Regions from separate parts of the Planococcus chinensis genome, predicted to be linked through region 1. Evidence: riboswitches for the same ligand, from Rfam matches in the RefSeq annotation. Region 1 holds a riboswitch; each other region holds the start of a gene.
What was found. Region 1 has a riboswitch for S-adenosylmethionine ahead of ACFSDB_RS11830 (O-acetylhomoserine aminocarboxypropyltransferase/cysteine synthase family protein). Riboswitches for the same ligand answer to the same signal wherever they lie in the genome.

Region 1 (5,992 bases):
TGGGCAAAAGAAGTGCTCAATAAGGTTTTGCCGCTGCCGCCTTTCCCGCTGTAAAAAGCGAAGACCTGGCCGCTGCCCCGTTTGAAGCTCAATTGCTTATCTTTTTCCGGAGCGGTCTGAAGCCGGGCGAGCAGGATGGAAATCTGGTTATCGAGCCCGTTCAAATCCTCTGGGATAACGTAATAATCGATCGCCCCTGCCCGGACCAAATCGCGGAACAGCTGGAAATCGTGGCTTTCATGGACAAACACTACTGGTACGTTGTCGAGCTCCTGCTGCAGGTAAGCGAGTGTTTCCAGGTCCTTCCCTGGATTGTGGAGCAGCAGGACAAGTGCAGGATCCATATTTTTCAGCTCGGAACGCAGATGGACCGGATCCAGTGAAGCATAATCGAATTCGCCTTCAAACTGCTGCATCAGCAAGGAATACATTTCGTTTTTCTGTCCGACAATCAATAGTTTGGATTGTTTCATCCCATATTCCTCCTTCAGCTTTTCGGCTTTGCAGTTTTCGGTTCTGCAGCGGCCGGCTTCTCTTCTGCCGGTTTAGCTTCTGCTGGCTTTTCTTCTGCCGGCAGCGCCGGTGTTGCAGCGGCCGGGGCTTTTTCGGCAGGCGGTTCAGCGGCAGCTTCTGCCGGGGCTTCGCCGTTGCCGACATTCGCTTTGATAATCCGAACACTGTCTGCGTAATTCTGCATATGTATGAGTAAAGGTGCCTGATCCAACGCAACTTCGACTTGCACGCCTGCAAACTTCTTGGCTTCATTGGCGACGCGGGCTACTTTTACGTCTTTCATGAATATTTCCGTCTTGTTGATGTCTTTGTCCCGCAGGGAGACGATGATATCCACCCGGTCGAGCGCTTCCAGCTGTTCATCGAAAAAGACGCGTTCCGAAGCCATCAGCGTGATCAGCCGGTTGTTTTCTTCCATCACGGCAGAGGCCTGCTTCAGCATATTTTTGGTGATCAGATCGCCGGATGACAAGGGAATGACCGATACTTTGTTTTCGAGATCGGTAGTGCTTGTAATGTGTTCATCTGTCACGAATTTCTTCGGAATCTTTTCGATCGTGACATCTTTCGGCGTTATGACGCTCCGCGAGGAGATATCCTGTCCGGCAGCGTAGACATCCACCATTGTCCCTAAATCATTGTTCAGTTCTTTCACTTTTTGCAGCGTTAAAAATCCGGCGGTTCCTGCCAGGATTGCAGCAAGCAGGAAAAAAATAATGGCTTTTCTCTTCGATTCGATCATTGCGGCACTCTCCCGGTTTTTTCTTCTTCAAATCCTTTAAAAACTATCTTGGAAAAACAACACGGTCCATCCCTTTTTCTGGAAGCATTCTTCGCTTTGATACCAGCTTCCTTTAAACGTGAACAAACTTTTCCTTACTTTATATCCTTACCACTTTCTCCTGAAGTTTGTCAAAATACTCCAAATCGACAAATGTCGTTTTTTAGGTAAAAGGAACCCAGGGTATTTTTACCTAAATTGTTATCACTCTCCTTTTTCCATTTTTTCGAATCGCTTATGCAGATACTTAGTCCTATTATTCTGATACAAATGCATAGTTCCCCATTCTCATAAATGTAAACATATTCCTTTATAATTATTTTTAACTATTTTTTCTTTTTTATTATCTTGATTTTAAGATGATTTAACTAGAGATATATTCCTGCTTGAAAGTTCTTGAACCAATAAAAAAAGCCTATGCTATCGCACAGGCTGCAGATCAAGAATGTTATTCAATTTCTCCCGGATGTGGCCATCCCATTTTTCAAATTCAACCAGGAAACCGTCATGGCCGAACGCTGTTTCCACTAAAGCCCAGCTCGCTTCGGGCTGCTTTTGGACCCAATCGCTCATCCAGGGTCCGGGATACAATAAATCATGGGTGAACGATAACGCGTGTAGCGCCACTTCCAATTGGCTTTCCTCCACGTCATGGGTATTCATTGCCTTCAGCAATGTGACGTAGCTATTAGCATCAAAGCGCCCGGCCAGCTTCCTGCCCTGATAGGACAAATAAGATTCGACATCGAATCCGCTGCCGTTATGGCCGCGGCTGAACCGGTCATTGAAGAGCCCGCCGCTCCTGTATGTCACCATCCCCGCCATTCGAGCCGTTTCAAAGCCTTTAATGAGAGAAGAATCCGTATAATTCCCGTTTTTGAATTCCGCATCATTTACGATAGCATGGATGCCGATCCAGTTGAACGCGATGCCGTAATCGCTGTAGGCGGGCGTTACTGCCAACGGAAACACCGCTGAGACGAAACGGGGGTATAGCCTCCCCCATTCCAGCGCTTTCATGCCTCCGAGCGAACCGCCGATGACAGCCGCGAGCCGGTCGATGCCCAGCTTCTGCAAAGCCGCATGCTCTGCCCGGACCATGTCGCGGATGGTGATTTCCGGGAAATCCGCGCGGTAGGGCTCGCCTGTTTTCGGGTTGACGGACAATGGACCGGTCGATCCGTTGCATCCTCCGAGCACATTGAAGGTGATGACTTGAAATTTCTCCGTATCCACGGCTTTGCCCGGCCCGGCCAATCCTGCCCACCACCCCGGATTATCCGGAGTGCCGATCGAGAACTGGTCGCCTGTCAAAGCGTGGCACAGGAGAACGACCGGAGCTCCTTCCTTGCCGCAGCGTTCATATGCGAGTTCGACACCTTCCAAGATTTCCGCCGACTCCAGCGCCAGCGTACCGATGGATACGTAAGCCATCTCTTTCACCTCCTATGCGTTTTCCAGTACAGCCGCTTTGATGGCCTGTTCGAGGTCGGCGATCAGGTCTTCCGGATTCTCCAGGCCGATCGACAAGCGGATCAATTCTTCCGTCACCCCTGAAGCTTCCAGTTCTTGAGCCGTCAATTGCTGGTGGGTCGTCGAAGCCGGGTGGATAATCAGCGATTTCGCATCACCGACATTCGCCACGTGGGACCATAAAGCGACACTGTCAATCACTTTCCGGCCTGCTTCACGGCCACCCTTCACGCCGAAATTGACAATCGAACCATAGCCGTCCTTCAAATATTTTTGGGCCAATTGGTGCGACGGGTGATCTTCAAAGCCGATATAGTTGACCCACTCCACTTGCGGATGATCCTTCAGGTATTGGGCGATGATGCGGGCATTGCTGTTGTGGCGCGGAATCCGCAGATGCAGCGTCTCGAGCCCCTGCAAAAAGGCATGTGCACTTTCCGCGCTGAGCGATGGTCCGAAATCACGCAGCAGCTGGACGCGGAGTTTGGTCGCAAATGCCGCTCCTGCCGCATCGATTCCATAGCGGATGCCGTGATAGCTTTCATCCGGTTCCGTGTAGTTGGGGAATCGCGGATTGTCGTAGTCGAATTTACCGCTGTCGACGACCACGCCGCCGATGGTCGTCCCGTGCCCGCCAATCCATTTCGTTGCCGAATGAATAACGACGTCCGCCCCGAACTCGATCGGGTTGCTGCCGTATGGCGAAGCGAATGTATTGTCGATCAATAATGGCAAGCCGTTTTCATGGGCAATCTCCGCCACTTTTTCAACATCAAAGACGTTCAGGCTAGGATTGCCGATGATCTCCCCGAAAATCGCTTTTGTCTTGTCTGTGATGGCGCCCCGGAAGTTTTCCGGATCCGTGCCGTCGACGAATTTCACCGTGATGCCGTATCTCGGCAAGGTATTGGCGAACAAGCTGACTGTGCCTCCGTACAAATTGCTGTCTGCCACGATTTCGTCGCCGGCTTCCGCCAAGTTCAATATGGAGAATGCGATGGCCGCCATGCCGGAAGACAGGGCGACAGCTGCCGACCCGCCTTCAAGAAGAGCCACACGCTGTTCAAATACATCCACCGTAGGGTTCATGATGCGCGAATAGATATTTCCTGCTTCTTTCAAGCCGAACAAGTTCTGGGCATGTTCCGTATTCTTAAACACATAGGAAGTCGTTTTATGGATGGCGACCCCTCTCGCTCCGGTCACTGGGTCCGGCTGCTGTCCGCCGTGCAATAAAAGCGTTTCTGGTTTAAAATTTGTCATTTCTATTCCTCCTAAGGTTTTTTTGATGGAAACCGCGGGTTGAGGAGGGAACAGAAAAAGCCCTCTTCGGTTAAGAAGAGGGCCGTCACATACGGGTATGCCTCCTCTCATCTGCCAGATCCCGTCTTTCCGGATCTGTAGGATTTAGCACCTTTCCAAGCTGAGCTGCTTGTCGGTTGCCGGGCATCACAGGGCCTATTCCCTCCGCCTCTCTTGATAAGAGTATTCAGATTTAGTTTTCCATCATGTCCTGAAGTATATAAAATGGATGTGGGATTTGTCAAGCGGATAATTCTAAAAATTTTGAAACCTGCGCTTCTTTCAAACGTTAAATCTATAAGAGAAGGAGTGGAAAAGATGTTTTCATGGATAGTTATTGCTCTCATCATAGGTTATATTGTCGGCTGCATGCATGGTTCACTGGTCGCGCAGCTGTTGACAGGCGTCAACATCAAAAAAGAAGGCGTCAAAAATTCAGGCGCTTCAAATGCAGCCATCGTGCTCGGCTGGAAATACGGAGCGCTGGTCGCTTTCCTGGATATTCTCAAAGGCGCAGCTGCCGTGTGGGTGTTCCGCTGGGCGCTGCATGCTTCTTCACTTTCAGAAGAAACCGTCTGGGCCCTGCTGTTCGTCGTCGGTGCCGGCGTCGTCGTCGGACACAACTTCCCTTTCTATATGAGGTTCAACGGCGGAAAAGGAACAGCGGCCGTCATCGGCGTCATGCTGGCGCTCGACTGGAAGCTTGGCTTGGCCGGCCTGCTGCTTCTTGTCGGAGCAGCACTCGCCACCAATTACCTGGTCGCGGGCGTCTTGGTCCTGTATGCCACGTTCTTCGCCATTGCCTGGTGGCCCGCTGAAGGCGGACTTCCTTTGTTCATTGCTGCTGCGCTGTTCGCGATGGCTGTATTCAAGCACACGGAAAACATTTCCCGCATCGCAAACGGCACTGAAAACAAGGTTTCTTCCGTATTCCGGAAAAAGGCTGAAGGATCTTCCTGAAATTTTTTTAAAAGAAAAGGTTGACTTTTTCAACAATCCCCCATAAAGTAGTCCTTACAAATCAAATACGTACATCACTTTCTTATCCAGAGAAACCGAGGGACAGGCCCTATGACGTTTCGGCAGCGGATTCGCATCATGCGAAAACTGTGCTAACTCCTGCAAACGCATTTTTGCGTTTGGAAGATGAGAATGAGATGGTTTCATGCCGAAGCCTTCTTTTTTCTTGTGGATAAGAAAAAAGGGGGCTTTTTTCGTTCACTTTCGGATAAAAAGCCCTCTGCGAAAAGATTTGCATTACTGGAACAGCTTGAGGAGGCTTACACTATGATTCAATTCGAGGAGGTAACAAAAACCTACCAGTCCGGCAAACAGTCGATCCACGCGCTGAACGGCATCGACCTGACTGTTGAAACTGGTGAAATATACGGCGTCATCGGCTTCAGCGGCGCCGGCAAAAGCTCGCTGATCCGGACAGTCAACCTGCTGGAGCGACCAAGCAGCGGCCGCGTGCTGATTGACGGAAAAGACATCTCCACCTTGTCCGCAAAAGACATTCGCCAGACGCGGAAAGACATCGGAATGATCTTCCAGCACTTCAACTTGCTGAATTCCAAAACCGTTTTCCACAATGTCGCCATGCCGCTCATCCTCGCCAAAACGCCGAAAAACAAGATCAAGGAACAGGTGAAGGACCTGCTGGATTTTGTCGGCCTGGGCGATCAGGCAGACAAATATCCCGACCAGCTTTCCGGCGGCCAGAAACAGCGCATCGGCATTGCCCGGGCGCTTGCCACCAATCCATCAGTTCTATTATGCGATGAAGCCACTTCGGCGCTGGATCCGCAGACCACCCAATCCATCCTGGAACTGCTGCGCCGCATCAACCGCGAATACAACATCACGATCCTGCTGATCACTCATGAAATGGGCGTCATCCGTGAAATCTGCGACAAAGTGGCA
Region 2 (5,992 bases), on a different contig from region 1:
TACAGCGGTCTTTTTTTATTTAGGGGGAAGAACATGCGATATCATGACATAAGTTTGGATGAACTAGAAGAATTGGAGCAGGAGATTCACTTTCAAGCTGAAAATACCCAAGGGGATTTGGATTATTCCAAGATTGAACTTTATGATGCAATGCACAACCATCTTAAGCTATTAGCGGCGGAAGATGCGGATTATGCCCATTACTATACATACATCCAGCAGAAACTGATCAATTATCTGCTGTGCTACTGCGGCCAGGCGGCATCCAACGATGCCAATAAGCGCTATGCAGCCGAACAGGCTATGAAAAAAGTGCTGCAATACGACCCGGTGAATCCGCTAGCGGCATACCGCCTGGGCGGGCTGTTCCACCAGCAGCATATGCACGCCGAAGCTCTTTGCCAGCTGCAGCAAGCGCTGGATAACCAATCCCGTTACCCGGAGAACGCCTATCAACTGAATGCCGATCAGGTCAAGCGTGCATTGCAGCACATGTCGAGCAGCTCGTTGCATATCGGCAGCCGGGCGTTTGCGGCAAGTTCCGTTTCTTCAACTGCACTTGATAGCGCAGACTTTTCGGAAATGTTCACAGAACTCTGCCGCTGCACGGATGAACTCCGGAATTCCGCTTACCGTATCCTTTCGGCGGATGAACATGTTCAATGCGGGCATGCGCAGGTTGTTGCAGCTATTGAAAAGGATCCGAAAGACACCATTATCCTTTTTTTCAACACGGACGGCCCGGAATTGATCTATAATGGCATCCGCGAAAAATTGCCAGCTGCCCATGCGTTCCTGCTCAAGCATTTATTGCTGCATAGCTGTGCGGAAAAACCAATGAAGCCACTTGATGCCAAAGCGTATTTTTTGGATACGCATGTGATGACAGGCGTGACGGGTCCGACATTCACCAAAGCCGTTGAGGGAATGATGCAGGCATTGCGGGAAATTGAAATTCCATCAGCGATTTGCCGGGCCGATGCCGGAAATCAGCCGGCCTATTATTTCAACGGGACATCGGCGTATATGGTCATTGGCAGAGTGGACGAGGAATTGAATTTCGGTTGAATAAAAAATAAAAATTTTAAAAAAGCTTTGACAGCGGGCTGAATGTTCTTTACTATTGGGTACAAGCTAAAAACAATTACATATGGAACATTATCAAGAGAGACCGAGGGACAGGCCCTATGACGTCCAGCAACCTCCAGAGCGATCTGGGAAGGTGCTAATTCCTGCAGAATGAATCTATTCTGAGAGATAAGCCTAATCCAATTCGGTGCCTCTTTCTTAATGGAAGAGGCGTTTTTTATTGGCCTAAAAAGGAGGGAGCACCGCCATGATCAGCATCACGAATCTTTCGAAAGAGTACCAGACGAAAAAAGGCACCGTCACGGGTGTGGACAATGTCTCCCTAACGGTGGAGGCAGGCGAAGTATTCGGTATTGTCGGCTACTCGGGAGCGGGGAAGAGCTCTTTGCTCCGCTGCATGAACCTGCTCGAGCGCCCAACAAGCGGCGAAATCAAAATCGACGGCGTGGACCTTACCCAATTGAAAGGCGAAGGACTGCGGCAGTCGCGTTTGAAAATCGGCATGATCTTCCAGCATTTCTATTTGATCAGCCAGAAGACGGTCACTGAAAACATCGCTTTTGCCTTGAAGGCGGCAAAACTGCCGAAAGCGCAAGCGGCCGAACGGGTTGATGAACTGCTTGAGATGGTGGGCCTATCCGACAAGAAGGATGTCTACCCTTCGCAGCTAAGCGGCGGGCAAAAGCAGCGCGTCGGCATTGCCCGGGCACTTGCCAACAATCCTTCAGTGCTCCTATGCGACGAAGCGACATCGGCGCTTGATCCGAATACGACATTGTCCATCCTGCGGCTGTTGAAGAAAATCAACCGGGAATTGAACATCACGATCGTTCTGATTACGCACGAGATGAATGTTGTCAAAGAAATCTGCGACCGGATGGCTGTGATGCAAGGCGGAAGGGTGATTGAAGAAGGTGAAGTTTACGACCTGTTTTCCTCGCCCCAGACGGCATTGACGAAGGAATTCATCTCATCGGTCGTGTCTTTTGATGTACCGGCCCCGATACTAGCGGCCTGCACCGGGAGCGTCATCAAAGTACAGTTCAAAGGCGCAGTCGCCGGCGAAGGCGTCATTACGGACACAGTTCAGCATTTCGATGTCAAAGGCAACTTTCTTCATGGATCCATCGAATATATCCAGGAAAAACCGCTTGGCCTGTTCCTGATGGAAATCCAGGGCAGACCGGAAAATATCAGCCGGGCCATCACTTATATGGAAGGCCGGGGCGCAACTGTGGAGGTGATTGGAAATGGGCTTTGATTTTCAGCATATGATGGAATTATGGCCGGACATTTCAAAAGCGTTCGGCGAAACTTTGTATATGATCGGCATCTCCTTGGCAATCGCCATCATCATCGGCTTGCCGCTCGGCATCGTTCTTTTTGTTACCGACCGCGGCCTGTTTCTCGAGAACCGGTTCGTCAAATCGGTCTTGGGGTTCATTGTCAATATGGTGCGTTCCATCCCATTCATCATCCTGCTGGTCGCGCTGATTCCGCTGACAAAGCTGCTGGTAGACTCTACAATCGGCCCTGCTGCAGCCAGCGTCTCGCTATCGGTTGCCGCAATTCCATTTTTTGCCCGCATCGTCGAGACCTCTTTGCGGGAAATCGATAAAGGCGTCATCGAAGCGGCTGTCGCGGTCGGCGCCACGCCGTGGATGATCATCAAGGATGTGCTGCTGCCGGAAGCGAAGACAGGCCTTGTCCAGGGCGTCACCATTACGATCATCTCGCTGGTCGCTTATTCAGCCATGGCAGGCGTCGTCGGAGGAGGCGGCATCGGCGATTTGGCAATCCGCTTCGGCTATTACCGCTACGACAACACGATCATGATCGTCACGGTCGTCATTTTGATTGTTCTCGTCCAAATCCTTCAGCAACTCGGGGATTGGACGTCAAAAGCAATAGACAAACGATAGAAAAGGGAGAGAAACTTATATGAAAAAGATTGCCTTACTAGCTGCACTATTCGTACTGCTCACACTGCTTGCTGCTTGCAGCGGGGAAGAATCCAGCGCCGATTCCAAATCCATCAAACTGGGCGGCACTGCCGGGCCATACAGCGATATGCTAAACGAAGCGTTCAAACCGGCGCTTGAAGAAAAAGGCTATAAAGTGGAAATCGTTGAATTCAGCGATTACATCCAGCCGAACAATGCTTTGGATAACGGCGACCTCGATGCCAACTTGTTCCAGCATTCCGTTTATCTTGAAAACTTCTCAAAGGAAAACGGCATGGACTTGACGGGGCTGATTACGGTGCCAACTGCACCGATGGGCATCTACTCGAATGTGTTCGGTTCGCTTGAAGACATCAAAGACGGGGCGACCATTGCGATCCCGAATGATCCGGTGAATGCAGCCCGTACGTTCCTGGTCTTGCAAGACAACGGCTTGATCACACTGGATCCGGCAGCTGAAGAACTGACCGTATCCGAGAAGGACATCCAGACGAATACGAAAAACCTGGTGTTCCAGCCAATCGAAGCGGGCGGCTTGCCGCGGGCAGTGGAAAGCTCCGATTTGTCAGCGGTTCCGGGCAACTTTGCACTTGCCGCTGATATGGATCTGCTGGATGCACTTGTGCTTGAAGATATGCCTGACCGCTACCGCAACCTGGTGGCAGTGAAAACCGAAAACAAAGACACCGAGCTCGCCAAAGATTTAGTGGAAATTGTGGAATCATCGGAATTCGAAGCGTTGATCGATTCGGATTTCAAAGGCTTCGGCAAACCGGAATGGATGGCAACGCGCTAAGGGAGGAGATCTTTTGTGGAAGACATCATTGTAAAAGGCGCACCGGCTGAATATGTCTGTCGAGCACGCGTCCTTGATAGCTTGGAAGAGAAACTGCTCGCAAGAAACATCAATAAGGCGTTGATTTTGACCGGGACTAAATCATGGGAAGCGCTCCGTCCGTTTTTCCCAGCGCTGGAAAAAGTCGAAACCGCTTTTGAACTGTATCAGGGGGAATGCTCTCTGGCAGAAATTGCGCGGGTCAGCGATATCGTGAGAGCTTTAGGAGCGGAGGCCATTATCGGAGCAGGTGGCGGAAAAGTGCTCGATATTGCGAAAGCTGTCGCTCACGAAACCGGAACCGCTTTGGTCCTCGTTCCGACACTCGCTTCGAACTGCGCTCCATGGACGCCGCTCAGCGTCATCTATACGGAAGAAGGGACGATGACGCATTATACGGTCTTCCCGGAAAGCGTCGACCTGCTGTTAGTGGAACCGAAGGTATTGCTCGGTGCACCGGTTCCGCTGCTGGTTGCGGGCATCGGCGACACTATCGCAAAATGGTACGAAGCCGATGTGCAAATCATCCGGTTCAAGAATCCGCAAATTGCCTTGAAAATTGCCCATTACACCGCAAAGCTTTGCGCCGATGAAATGTTCGAATATGCAGAAGCAGCCATTGGAGATGCAAAAAAGGGCCGTCTGTCAGAGGCATTCGTCAGAGTGGCGGAAACCATCATAATGGTCGGCGGCATGGTCGGCGGTTTTGGCGACAAATTCGGCCGTACAGCTGGCGCGCACTCCATCCACAATGGCATGACCATCGCGCCGGAATCCCATACAGCGCTCCATGGCGACAAAGTGGCATACGGCACATTAGTGCAATTGCTGCTTGAAGGCAAAGGGGCTGAAGCGGAAAAACTGAAAGAGTTTTATAAAAAAGTCGGATTGCCGGCCTCATTAAAAGAACTCGGGATTCCCGGAAAATGGATTGAGGAGATTGCGAATCATGCTACGCGTGACGAAGAAACAATCCATGTGCTGCGCACTGAACCGATTGAAGCTGCTGAAGTCGCCGCAGTCATGCAGGGGATCGAAGATAGCTTGATCGCCCGATAAAAAGGGATATTAGGCTGCATTCGACAACGAATAGAGCCATAGAAAGAACGCCCGCAAAAGTGCCGGACACTTTTCGCGGGCGTTCTTTCTATGATAAAGGAACAATTTCAGGAACCAGGCGTCAGCTTTAGCACATAAGGCTGTGATCCAAGGAGGTGGATTTATTTCTTTTTAGGAAGTCCATTGATTGACTGTGGTATGGTGAATTTATGAATTCGGGTTGACCCGCATCGATTCAACCGGAAAGGGTGTAACCGTTGCGAAAATATTTAGGGTTCGTTTCTATTTTGATCCTATTAGTTACTTTCCTGATCCTGCAGTCGCTTGTCGGAAAGTACATTGGGCAATGGTGGATTTTCTTGATAGTTGCCGGGTATTTATCGGCCGCCATTGTTTCTTTCATGAGTTCCAGCGGGTTTTGGAAAAAAGCGTCAACGCTTGTCCTGATTCTGCTGCCGGTGGCGTATTTGCTATATCTGGGGATTTTTATGCTTGGCCTGCACGGTTTATAAGCAGTTTTTTCAAACGGCAAACGGGAATACCGGAAGGGAAATTTGGCTTTCAACGGAAATATGTGAGATGGTAATGCTAGCTTCATAAGGTAAATCATTATTGCTGCAATAAAAGGTTATTTACTGCTTCCTATCGAAATTTTGTAATAGGAGGTGGAGGCAATGGAAAAAGAGGCATATTATTTTTTGCAGTTAAGCACATCCGGCCAGCGGGAATCGTGGAAGTTCAATCAGAAAGAGGATGCCCTGCATGCATACCGGGCGATTGTAGAAGAGTTCGGCCATTATGAGCACGAAAACAAAAGCGGCAAAAAGCGGGACGAAGACCGAGTGCACTTGAAAGTGGCCCGCGCCCGTGAAGAAAAAGCGCAAGGCGAAACCGATACTTTCGCTCCGGAAGCGTGGTTCAAGGCAGACGCCTATCCGCGGATTTTGGATTGGGCCAACAGGCATATCGGAGAAGAAGAGCAATAGCAAACGTTCAACGGGCGGCAGCTTCGTGGAAAAATCCATCCGGCTGATTGTCTTTTCCA
Region 3 (5,992 bases), on a different contig from region 1:
GCCCCGGGACGATTGCGGTATCGACTTCCTGATAAACCGTATAGATGCCATGTTCTTTTGCCGCTTTCGGCGAGTGGAGACCGATTTCTTCCCCTTCGAGGCGGATGCTGCCGCTGTCCGGCGCGTAGACGCCGGAGAGGATTTTCATCAATGTGCTTTTTCCGGCGCCGTTGACGCCAAGCAGCGCATGCACTTCGCCGCGCGCCAAGCTGAATTCCGCTCCTTGGAGCGCTGCCACGCTTCCGAACGCTTTATGGATTCCGGCCATGTCGAGCAATCGCTGTTCCATGCTGCGCCTCCTTTCTGAGAAAAAAGCCACCCCGTCGTTCAGGACAGCTCTTCCTCTTTCATTTATTCGTTTTCCAGCTTTTTCAGGTCTTCCGTATAGCCTTGGTCGCTCGCTCCCCAGCCGTCGATGTATTCGCTGAGTTCTGCTGTGGTGATCGCTTCTTCCGGAAGTTTCGCCGCGTCCACAAAGACCGGTTCAAGCACTACTTTTTCTTCCGGTGTTTCGCCGTTGATCAATTGGTACAGGTAGCGCACCTGGATGCGCCCGATATCCATCGGATCGACCGCTGCAGAAGCTGCCCACGGGCTGTTTTCTTTCTGGATCATCTGCAGGTCTTCATCGCTCATGTCGATGCTGTAGACTTTGATGTCTGTGCGCCCCGCCTGTTCGATGGCGCGAACCGCACCTTTGGCGAATTCATCCCACGCGGCCCATACCGCTGTGATTTCGCCTTCGTTCGGGTATTGCTTCAAGACCGCTTCCATCTGCGCCTGGGTATCAAGCGCCGTGTTCTGCGTGGCAGCACCGAACGCCGTGATTTCTTTGATGCCCGGGTTGCTTTCAAGGAATTTTTGGTACGCCACTTGGCGGCGTTCCATCGGCGCAAAGCCGGCTACCCAGATTTTTACGATGTTCGCTTCGCCGCCGTTGTCATCCGCCAATTTCTGCAAGGTCATTTCCGCCATCTGCTGGTCGCCTTGTTCAAGCGATACCACACCCGGCACCTCTACGCCGGCGTCAAACGCGACGACCGGAATGCCTTTTTCCACCGCTTTTTCGACGCCTTGGTTCAGCGCTTCTTTTGTGCCATGGTCGATCATGATGCCGTCAAACCCCTGGTTGACCGCTGCATCCAGGTTCGATGCCATTTTCGCCAGGTCGCCGTCAGACGTGAAGACAGTCACGCTGCCGCCGAATTTTTGGGCCTGCTCTTTGACGCCTTCAATGTACTGGGCCGAAAACGTCCCGAGGTTCTGCTGCATGACGAGCGCGACTTTCTTTCCGGCAAGCGGGTTGTCCGAAGCTTCCGCTTTCGTCGCGTCGGTCGTTGCTTCTTCGCTGACTTCACCTTTTGGCTGGCAGGCCGCCAAAAACGCGCTGATGATCAAAAGAAATGCTAGCAATAAAAACGATTGTCTTTTCATGAATGGGCTCCTTTTCCTGTATAAGCGCCTAGGGCGGCAGGGATATTTTTCTCATATTCCGGTTTGATGATGCCTTTTTCCGTGATGATGGCTGTGATGAGCCGGGCCGGCGCGACGTCAAAGGCCGGGTTGAACACTTTTGTTCCGAGCGGCGCCACCGGCTCTCCCGCAAAATGGGTGATTTCTTCCGGTTTCCGTTCTTCAATCGGAATTTCTGCACCGGAACCGATCGACACGTCGAATGTCGAAGACGGGGCGGCTACATAAAACGGGATGTTATAGGCATTTGCGAGGATCGCCAAGTTCAGTGTGCCGATTTTATTGGCCGTGTCGCCGTTCGCCGCAATGCGGTCCGCACCGACGATGATCGCCTCGACTTCTTTCGCCTCGATGGTGTGGGCTGCCATGCTGTCGGTGATCAACGTGACGTTGACGCCCGATTGCTGCAGCTCCCAGACAGTCAGCCGGGATCCTTGGAAGACCGGCCGCGTCTCGCAGGCGTAGACTTCAAATTCCCGGCCGATTTCCGCTCCGAGATGGAACGGCGCCAACGCCGTGCCGTATTTGGCCGTCGCGATGGAACCGGCGTTGCAGATGGTCATGACGCGTTTTTTGCCCTCGAGCAGCTCGAGTCCGTATGCGCCGATCTGGCGGCAGGAAGCTTCGTCTTCCTCGTGGATCCGGACCGCTTCTTCTGCCAGCAATTGTTTTGCCGCATCCACCGATCCGGCGTTCCGGACCACCGATGCGAGCCGCTGGAGCGCCCAGACGAGGTTGACTGCCGTTGGGCGCGAACTTCCAAGGTATTCGGCGTCTTTTTGGACGAGGTGGAAAAACGTCTCCAAGTCTTCCGTTTCGTGGCGGACGGCGGAAAGCGCCAGCCCGTAGGCAGCGGCGATGCCGATTGCCGGAGCGCCGCGCACTTTCAATGTGAAAATGGCGTCAAAGACATCTTCGAGCGTCTCGAGTGTGACATATTCAATTTCATGCGGCAGTTTCTGCTGATCGAGAATGACCAGTTGGCCTTCGGACCAGGAAATCGACAACGGGATGCTCATCGCGCTTCCCCCTCTGCCAAACGGACAACTGCCCCTATATCTTTGATGGTGCGGCGGTTGAGGATCAAGGTTTCACCGAGCTCCAGCGCCTGTTTTTTCAATTCGATGCGCCGTGCTTCCTCTTCAATGCCGTCGAGGTCCTTGACGTGCGCCAAGCCGATGGTGCGGCGAATCAATTCGCAGCCGGCAAAGCCGAGCGCATCGCTGAACACTTTTTCAAGGATCGCTTCGCGGTAGCCGGGTGTATTTTTGAACGCCTCCACGCCTTCTGCTTCCCATAAAGCGCTGAAAGTCCCTTCAAACGTTTCCCATGTCTTTGCGATATGGTCTGTGATCACTTTGCGCCCTTCGCCGGTGCGCGTGATCCCTTGAGCGATCAGATTTGCAAGGAACAGGCCTACGTCAAAACCGATCGGCCCGTAAAACGCGAATTCCGGATCGATGACTTTCGTCTCTTCCGCACTGGCGAAGATGCTGCCCGTATGGAGGTCGCCATGCAGCAATGCTTCCGCTTCCGTCAAAAAGCTGTACTTCAATTTGGCGGCCTCCAGCTGAAGCGGCGCGTTGTTCCAGATCGCCTCCACTGCCAGGCGCAGCTGAGGCTCAAAATCGTTCGTCTCGCGGTCAAAGAACGGATCAGTGAAAATCAGGTCTTCCGTGATTTTGCAGAGCTCCGGATTTGAAAATTCCGCAGCAAGCCGCTTTTTCTCAAACGGATGGAGCGCAAAATCCGATGTATGGAATAGCGTGCGCGCCAGGTATTCCCCGATATCCGATGAAAGCTTCGGATAGCTTTCGCCTGCAATGAGGCCTTCGCGGGCAATCTTCAGATGCGACAGGTCTTCCATGACCGTCACCGCCAAATCCGTATCAGTGGCATACACTTCCGGCACAAGGCCTGGAGCGAATTCGCCGTGCTTCAGGAGCGCTGCGGCTTCCGTTTCTGCACGCTTCAATGTCAGCGGCCAGCTTTCGCCGACGACTTTCGCATACGGCAACGCCTGCTTGATGATGACGCCTTTGCCGCTGGCCGAATCGGTGATCCGGAACACGTAATTCAAGTTGCCGTCGCCGATTTCACGGCTCGAAAGTTCTGCCCCTTCCGGGAACGGATAGACGCTTTTCGCCAGGGCGATTGCGGTTTCTTCGGTTAATGCTGCATATTGGTTTGTTGCTATTGTCATAGGTCATCTACCTTTCAGCTGTTGTGGTTGGGTTTGAGAAGCTGTTTTTGGGCAATAAAAAAGCCCCTTTCCAAAGAAAGAGGCGTAGAATAAGAGATTCCGCACCTCTTATCTTTCAGAAACCGCGGTTTCTGATGGAATTAGCACCGTGCCTTGCGGGATGTTCATCCCGGCGCAAAAGCGCCCCTTCTCACGAAGGTATTACGGTCGGTTGCTGGGCGTCATAGGGCCAATATCCCTCTGCCTGCTCTTGATAAGAGTGTTTGTTGTAAAACTGTATGCTGTTTGAAATGAATCCTATCATGGTTCAGAATTGAGTGTCAATAATTTTTTTTGCAAAAAAATTTTCACGGATAACGATTGACAGATAGTTTTCGGCATGGAATAATCAAAATTAATTTACTCTTTCAAAAACCAATTGAATACTTTCTTATTCAGAGCAGGTGGAGGGACAAGCCCTATGATACCCGGCAACCGGTCCAGTGGACACGGTGCTAATTCTTGCAGCGCGATTTCGCAGCTGAGAAATAAGAAGTTGTTAACGCCCTTAACCTCTTCTTGTTTGAAGAGGTTTTTTTATTTTGTATCTTGAAGAAATCGCTTCATGCGGACGCTTTCCGCTCATTCTTCTTCAGAATCATGATACCTAATCTTTACTAAAAATGGAGTGTGCATATAGTGAGCATATTGACGGCAACGTACCAGCTTTACGGCAAACCCGGTTCATTTGAAAAAAAGGCGGAAGGCATCGCCCTCGGCCTGACAATTGGCTCGTGGACGGACCTGCCTTTGCTGGAACAGGAACAATTAAAGCACCATAAAGGCCAAGTCGTATCGGTGGAGGAATTCGGGGATGCTCCGCATCCGCTGAAGCCCGACACCATAAAAGCCGAAGTGAAGATCGCTTATCCGAGCGCCAACTTCTCAGCGGACCTGCCGGCGATCCTGACGACAGTATTCGGCAAATTGTCGCTCGACGGCGAAGTGAAGCTCCTGGACCTCGATTTCAGCGAAGAGCTGCTGAGCCATTTTCCGGGTCCGCGCTTTGGCATCGACGGTCTCCGCAGCAAGCTGGGCGTCATGGACCGGCCGCTCGTCATGAGCATATTCAAAGGTGTCATCGGCCGCGACCTGGATTTCATGGCCGCACAGCTCCGCGAACAGGCGCTTGGCGGCGTGGATTTGGTGAAAGACGACGAAATCCTCTTCGACAATCCGCTGACGCCGTTCGATCAGCGCATCACCACCGGCAAGAGCGCGCTCGAAGCCGTCTTTGAAGAAACCGGCCACCGCACGCTTTACGCGGTGAACTTATCGGGCCGCACTTCTGGCTTGCGTGACAAAGCGAAAAAAGCGCGCGAACTCGGCGCGGACGCCCTTTTGTTCAATGTCCATGCGTACGGACTTGATGTGCTGCAGGAACTGGCGGAAGATGAAGAAATCAGCTTGCCGCTCATGGCGCATCCGGCATTCAGTGGCGCTTTTACGTCTTCCCCGTTCTACGGGCTGTCGACGGCGCTTGCGCTCGGGAAGCTGACGCGCATCGCCGGAGCCGACTTCTCGCTGTTCCCTTCCCCTTACGGAAGTGTTGCACTTGAAAAAGCACAGGCACTGACACTCGGCCATGCCTTGGTGGAGGAAAGCCCGCTGAAACGCAGCTTCCCGGTTCCATCAGCCGGCATCCATCCCGGCCTCGTGCCGCTGTTGATCAACGATTTCGGCATCGACAGCATCATCAATGCCGGAGGCGGCGTACATGGCCATCCCGACGGCGCGGCTGGCGGCGGCAAGGCATTCCGCCAAGCGGTCGACGCCGTACTCAGTGGAAAAACGCTGGCTGAAGCTTCTGAACAGCATCAAGAATTGAAAACAGCACTGGACATATGGGGGTAACGGCAATGGACAAACCGGTCATCTTTTGCGATTTTGATGGCACGATCACCAACAACGACAACATCATCGCTATCATGAAACATTTCGATCCGCCGGGATGGAGTCCAATTAAGGACGACATTCTGGCACAGAATATATCAATCCGCGAAGGCGTGGCGAAAATGTTTTCGCTTCTGCCTTCGGCCAAGAAAGACGAAGTCGTCGACTACGTGCTTGAACAGGCGGAAATCCGCGAAGGCTTTGCTGAATTTGTGGCTTATGCCAAGGAACAGGACATTCCGCTCTACATCGTCAGCGGCGGCATCGACTTTTTCGTCCATCCGCTGCTCGAACCGTTTGGCCCGTTTGCCGGCGTTTATTGCAACGAAGCGGATTTTTCCGGCGACACGATACGGATTTCTTTCCCGCATGGATGCGACGGCG

Region 2: it holds a riboswitch for S-adenosylmethionine, as region 1 does, so the genes downstream of both, ACFSDB_RS07375 (methionine ABC transporter ATP-binding protein) here and ACFSDB_RS11830 (O-acetylhomoserine aminocarboxypropyltransferase/cysteine synthase family protein) in region 1, are expected to answer to the same signal.
Region 3: it holds a riboswitch for S-adenosylmethionine, as region 1 does, so the genes downstream of both, mtnW (2,3-diketo-5-methylthiopentyl-1-phosphate enolase) here and ACFSDB_RS11830 (O-acetylhomoserine aminocarboxypropyltransferase/cysteine synthase family protein) in region 1, are expected to answer to the same signal.

The regions. Positions count from the first base shown of each region.
Region 1 is NZ_JBHUFW010000009.1:12,150-18,141, reverse strand. It holds gene ACFSDB_RS11845 (AAA family ATPase) at 1-473, opposite strand, end outside; gene cpaB (Flp pilus assembly protein CpaB) at 488-1,255, opposite strand; gene metX (homoserine O-acetyltransferase MetX) at 1,715-2,728, opposite strand; gene ACFSDB_RS11830 (O-acetylhomoserine aminocarboxypropyltransferase/cysteine synthase family protein) at 2,741-4,030, opposite strand; SAM riboswitch class I at 4,135-4,253, opposite strand; gene ACFSDB_RS11825 (glycerol-3-phosphate acyltransferase) at 4,388-5,029, shown strand; SAM riboswitch class I at 5,109-5,222, shown strand; gene ACFSDB_RS11820 (methionine ABC transporter ATP-binding protein) at 5,357-5,992, shown strand, end outside.
Region 2 is NZ_JBHUFW010000004.1:1,015,543-1,021,534, forward strand. It holds gene ACFSDB_RS07370 (tol-pal system YbgF family protein) at 34-1,068, shown strand; SAM riboswitch class I at 1,156-1,264, shown strand; gene ACFSDB_RS07375 (methionine ABC transporter ATP-binding protein) at 1,337-2,350, shown strand; gene ACFSDB_RS07380 (methionine ABC transporter permease) at 2,340-3,011, shown strand; gene ACFSDB_RS07385 (MetQ/NlpA family ABC transporter substrate-binding protein) at 3,031-3,849, shown strand; gene ACFSDB_RS07390 (iron-containing alcohol dehydrogenase family protein) at 3,865-4,947, shown strand; gene ACFSDB_RS07395 (hypothetical protein) at 5,205-5,459, shown strand; gene ACFSDB_RS07400 (hypothetical protein) at 5,622-5,933, shown strand.
Region 3 is NZ_JBHUFW010000008.1:152,960-158,951, reverse strand. It holds gene ACFSDB_RS11730 (sugar ABC transporter ATP-binding protein) at 1-289, opposite strand, end outside; gene ACFSDB_RS11725 (sugar ABC transporter substrate-binding protein) at 352-1,434, opposite strand; gene mtnA (S-methyl-5-thioribose-1-phosphate isomerase) at 1,431-2,492, opposite strand; gene mtnK (S-methyl-5-thioribose kinase) at 2,489-3,676, opposite strand; SAM riboswitch class I at 3,782-3,936, opposite strand; SAM riboswitch class I at 4,104-4,210, shown strand; gene mtnW (2,3-diketo-5-methylthiopentyl-1-phosphate enolase) at 4,355-5,569, shown strand; gene ACFSDB_RS11705 (2-hydroxy-3-keto-5-methylthiopentenyl-1-phosphate phosphatase) at 5,575-5,992, shown strand, end outside.